2 regions of the Thiomonas arsenitoxydans genome follow, and region 2 is predicted to be linked to the other one. Evidence: riboswitches for the same ligand, from Rfam matches in the RefSeq annotation. Region 2 holds a riboswitch; the other holds the start of a gene.
The links. Region 2 has a riboswitch for S-adenosylhomocysteine ahead of ahcY (adenosylhomocysteinase). Riboswitches for the same ligand answer to the same signal wherever they lie in the genome.

Region 1: it holds a riboswitch for S-adenosylhomocysteine, as region 2 does, so the genes downstream of both, metH (methionine synthase) here and ahcY (adenosylhomocysteinase) in region 2, are expected to answer to the same signal.

Annotation. Positions count from the first base shown of each region.
Region 1 is NC_014145.1:3,263,885-3,266,256, reverse strand. Features, by position in the region: gene metH (methionine synthase) at 1-1,374, opposite strand, end outside; S-adenosyl-L-homocysteine riboswitch at 1,419-1,498, opposite strand; gene THI_RS15480 (Crp/Fnr family transcriptional regulator) at 1,569-2,168, shown strand; gene THI_RS19165 (hypothetical protein) at 2,170-2,334, opposite strand; gene THI_RS15475 (class I SAM-dependent methyltransferase) at 2,362-2,372, opposite strand, start outside.
Region 2 is NC_014145.1:2,517,682-2,520,053, forward strand. Features, by position in the region: gene ahcY (adenosylhomocysteinase) at 1-1,316, opposite strand, end outside; S-adenosyl-L-homocysteine riboswitch at 1,376-1,495, opposite strand; gene THI_RS11735 (DNA ligase) at 1,595-2,372, shown strand, end outside.

The DNA.
Region 1 (2,372 bases), 750 kb from region 2:
CACTTCGAAGTTGTTGCACTGGAGCACCACGGTGACGATGTTCTTGCCGATGTCGTGCACGTCGCCCTTCACCGTGGCGATGACGATCTTGCCCTTGGCGCGCACATCGCAACCCGCGGCCTGCATTTCCATTTTCTCGGCCTCGATGTAGGGCAGCAGATGGGCCACGGCTTGCTTCATCACCCGTGCGCTTTTCACCACTTGCGGCAGAAACATCTTGCCCGCGCCGAACAAGTCGCCGACCACGTTCATGCCGTCCATCAGCGGGCCTTCGATGACGTGCAGCGGCCGCCCGCCTTCGGCACGGATGGTCTGCCAGACTTCTTCGGTGTCGTCGACGATGAAGTCGGTAATGCCGTGCACCAGCGCGTGGCTCAGACGCTGGCGCACCGGCAGCTCGCGCCAGGCCAGCCGGACGCTATCGTCTTTGGCCGCGCCCTTCACCGCTTCGGCCACTTCGAGCAGGCGCTCGGTGGCGTCGGGGCGGCGGTTGAGCACCACGTCTTCCACGCGCTCGCGCAACTCGGGGTCGAGGTCGTCGTAAACGCCCATTTGCCCGGCGTTGACGATGCCCATGTCCATCCCGGCGGCAATGGCGTGATACAGGAACACGGTGTGGATGGCCTCGCGCACCGGCTCGTTGCCGCGGAAGCTGAAACTCACGTTGGACACGCCGCCCGACACCTTGGCACCGGGCAGGTTCTGCTTGATCCAGCGCGTGGCGTTGATGAAATCGACCGCGTAGTTGTTGTGCTCCTCGATGCCGGTGGCGATGGCGAAAATGTTGGGATCGAAAATGATGTCTTCCGCCGGAAACCCCACCTGATCGACCAACAGGCGATAGGCGCGCTCGCAGATCTGCGTCTTGCGCTCGAAGGTATCGGCCTGCCCCTGCTCGTCGAACGCCATGACCACGGTGGCCGCGCCATAGCGGCGCAGTAGCCGCGCCTGGCGAATGAACTCGGCCTCGCCCTCTTTCATGGAGATGGAGTTCACCACCGCCTTGCCCTGCACGCAGCGCAGCCCCGCCTCGATCACGCTCCACTTGGAACTGTCGATCATCACCGGCACACGGGCGATGTCGGGCTCGGAGGCCATGAGGTTGAGAAAGCGCACCATCGCCGCCTTGCTGTCGAGCATGGCTTCGTCCATATTGACATCGATGATCTGCGCGCCGTTTTCCACCTGCTGCCGTGCCACGGCCAGCGCCTTGTCGTACTCCCCGGCGAGGATCATGCGGGCGAAGGCTTTGGAACCCGTCACATTGGTGCGCTCGCCGATGTTGACGAACAGCGAGCCGGGGCCGACGATGAGCGGCTCGAGGCCGGAGAGTTGCAGCGGGGGCAGAGCGGGGGCGGTTGCGTCTTGGGACATGGGATCTCGATCAGTTGTCAGCCTTCGTCACCGCGCAGGGGAAGAAGGGATGAGCGCCGTTGAGACCCCAAGCCTGACCCCTGCCGCACACTTCGCGGCAGGCGCTGCAACGCTCCTTGGAGTGACCTATTGTAAATATCAATAGGAATGAGGTGCACCGGGCCTACCATGCATTCGTAACCCCATCCATCGCCATGCCCGATCGCCGACCTTCCCAGCAGTCCGTACACGCCACCTGGGCGCCGCGCATTGCGCAGTTGCTGCTGCGTCAGCCCGGCCACCGGCTGACCGCGGAAGATGCCGTACTCATCGCCAACCAGATGCAGGTGCGCTGGATGCAGGCGGGCACGCGCTTCATTCAGCAGGATGACGACACGCACGACGGCACCATTCTGATGCTGCTGTATGGCGAGGTGAGTGTGGAGAAAGCGCCGCAGCACCAAGGCGACAGTCTGGTGGTTTCCATCGCCAAGGCCGGGCAGATGTTCGGGGAAATGGGCGTCTTGCTCGATGCGCCGCGCAGCGCGAGTTGCGTGGCCTATTCCGATGTGGCCCTGGCCGAACTCAGCCGCGATGCGCTGGAGCGGCTGCTGGTCGAGCATCCCGCAACGGCGGCGCGACTCGCTCTGGGCATCGCCAGCCGTCTGGCCGAGCATCTGCGCGACACCTCGAACAAACTCACTTCGATGTCGCGCCTGGTCAGCGCCATGCACCCGGCCATCCGCGCGCAGATGCTGGGGCCGAAGTCGGGTTTTTCGCCCAGCCAGCTCGACGACCCTGCGGCGCCGGACTGAATCAAAGCCGCCCCACGGCTTCCGCAGCCAGCCAGCTCACCACGCTGGCGAGCAAAAACACCAGAAATCCGATGTTGTTTTCCATCCCCAGGCGCTCGGTGAAAAACCGGCGCAGGCCATAAACGGCAAAGGGATAAATGATGACGGAGACAAAAAATCCGGCCACGGCAAACGTCCTGAAATCGCGGGGAATTTATTGTGTCG
Region 2 (2,372 bases):
AGCTGCAGACGCGCGACATGCTCGTCGAGGTGCTTGGGCAAGGTGTAGACGCCCACAGGGTATTCGCCGGTCTTGGTGAACAGCTCGATCTGCGCCAGGGTCTGGTTGGCGAAGCTGGAGCTCATAACGTAGCTCGGATGGCCGGTGCCACAGCCCAGATTCACCAGACGGCCCTTGGCCAGCAGGATGATGCGTTTTCCGTCCGGGAAGATGATGTGATCGACCTGCGGCTTGATCTCTTCCCACTGGTACTTCTCGATGCCCGCGACGTCGATCTCGTTGTCGAAGTGACCGATATTGCAGACGATGGCCTGGTTCTTCATGCGGGCCATGTGATCGTGGGTGATGACGTGATAGTTGCCGGTGGCGGTGACGAAAATGTCGGCCTTGTCGGCGGCATAGTCCATGGTCACCACGCGGTAGCCTTCCATTGCGGCTTGCAGGGCGCAGATCGGGTCGATCTCGGTCACCCACACCTGGGCCGACAGCGCGCGCAGCGCCTGTGCTGAGCCCTTGCCCACGTCGCCATAACCGGCGACCACGGCGATCTTGCCGGCGACCATTACATCGGTGGCGCGCTTGATACCGTCCACCAGACTTTCGCGGCAGCCATAGAGGTTGTCGAACTTGCTCTTGGTCACGCTGTCGTTGACGTTGATCGCGGGAAACTTCAGCTCGCCGCGCTGGTGCATCTGGTAGAGACGATGCACGCCGGTCGTCGTTTCCTCGGTCACACCCTTGATCTGCGCCAGGCGGGTGGAATACCACTTGCCGTCCCTCGCCAGCTTGGCCTTGATGGCGGCAAACAGCACGCGCTCTTCTTCGCTGGTGGGATGGTTGAGCACGGCAGCGTCGGTCTCGGCGCGTGCGCCCAGATGCAGCAGCAGGGTGGCATCGCCGCCGTCGTCCAAAATCATGTTGGAGTAGCCGCCATCGGTCCACTCGAAAATGCGGTGGGTGTATTCCCAATAGTCTTCGAGCGACTCGCCCTTCACCGCGAACACCGGCGTGCCGTTGGCGGCAATGGCCGCGGCGGCATGGTCTTGGGTGGAAAAAATATTGCACGACGCCCAGCGCACCTGCGCCCCCAGCGCCTGCAGGGTTTCAATCAGCACGGCCGTCTGGATGGTCATGTGCAGACTGCCGGTGATGCGCGCGCCGCGCAGCGGCTGGCGGGCGGCGTATTCCTCGCGGATGGCCATGAGCGCGGGCATCTCGCTCTCGGCAATGGCGATCTCGCGACGGCCCCAGTCGGCCAGGCCGATGTCGGCAATTACATAATCAGGGGAAATTTTCATATCGACCACAGCGTTCATACAAACTCCGAACAAAGTGGCCGGGAACGGATGCGCACCGCATCCCGCGCCCGGCACGGGTTGGGTGAGCGCCGTTGAAGGAAAGCCGCCAGCAAGGTGTAGCGGCCTGCGATCAAAGACCCGAGCCTGGCGACGGCGGCGAACAACTCGCCCCGTGCGTTGCAACGCTCCTCGGGAAGCTGCGCATTCTATCGGTTTGCCGCAGGTTTGCCACGCGCGCGCCACGGCCCATAAGATGACCACTCCAGCCCCGCGCGCCCTTCGCCCTGCCCCACGCCATGCGTCCTTCGCCACGCCGCTTTCCAGCACCCACTCTCGCTGGGCTGCGCCCGCTGTTGCTGTGTGGCGTGCTGCTGACGAATCTGCCCTGGGCGCAGGCCGAAGCGCCCAGCCCGCCACCCCCGGCTCTGTTGCTGGCCGAAACCGCCTCAAGCCAGCTCGATCCGGCGCCCTACTGGGTGAGCGAAAAACTCGACGGCGTGCGCGCCTTCTGGGACGGTCGGGTGCTGCGTTTTCGCAGCGGCAACCCGGTGCCCGCTCCGGCGTGGTTCACCGCCGCGCTGCCCTCGCAGCCGCTGGACGGCGAGCTGTGGATCGCCCGCGAAAGCTTCGACCAGGTCTCGGGCATCGTTCGCAGCAACCCGCCCAACGACCGCGACTGGAAGCAGGTGCGTTACATGGTGTTCGAGTTGCCCAATGCGCCGGGCAGCTTCACCGAGCGCATCGCCCGCATGCGCACGCTGGTGGAACGGGCGCAGGCACCCTGGCTGCAAATGGTGCCGCAGTTCCGCGTGCCCAACTCCGCCGCGCTCAAGCAGCAGCTCGACAAAATCGTGAAGGCAGGCGGCGAGGGCCTGATGCTGCACCGCGCCGATGCGCCGTATCAAACCGGCCGTCAGGATGTGCTGCTCAAGCTCAAGCCCTGGCAGGACGCCGAAGCCACCGTCATCGGCTACACGCCGGGCAAAGGCAAATATGCGGGGCTGACCGGCGCCCTGAACATGCAGATGCCCGACGGCAAGATCTTTCGCATCGGTTCCGGCCTGAGCGACGCCC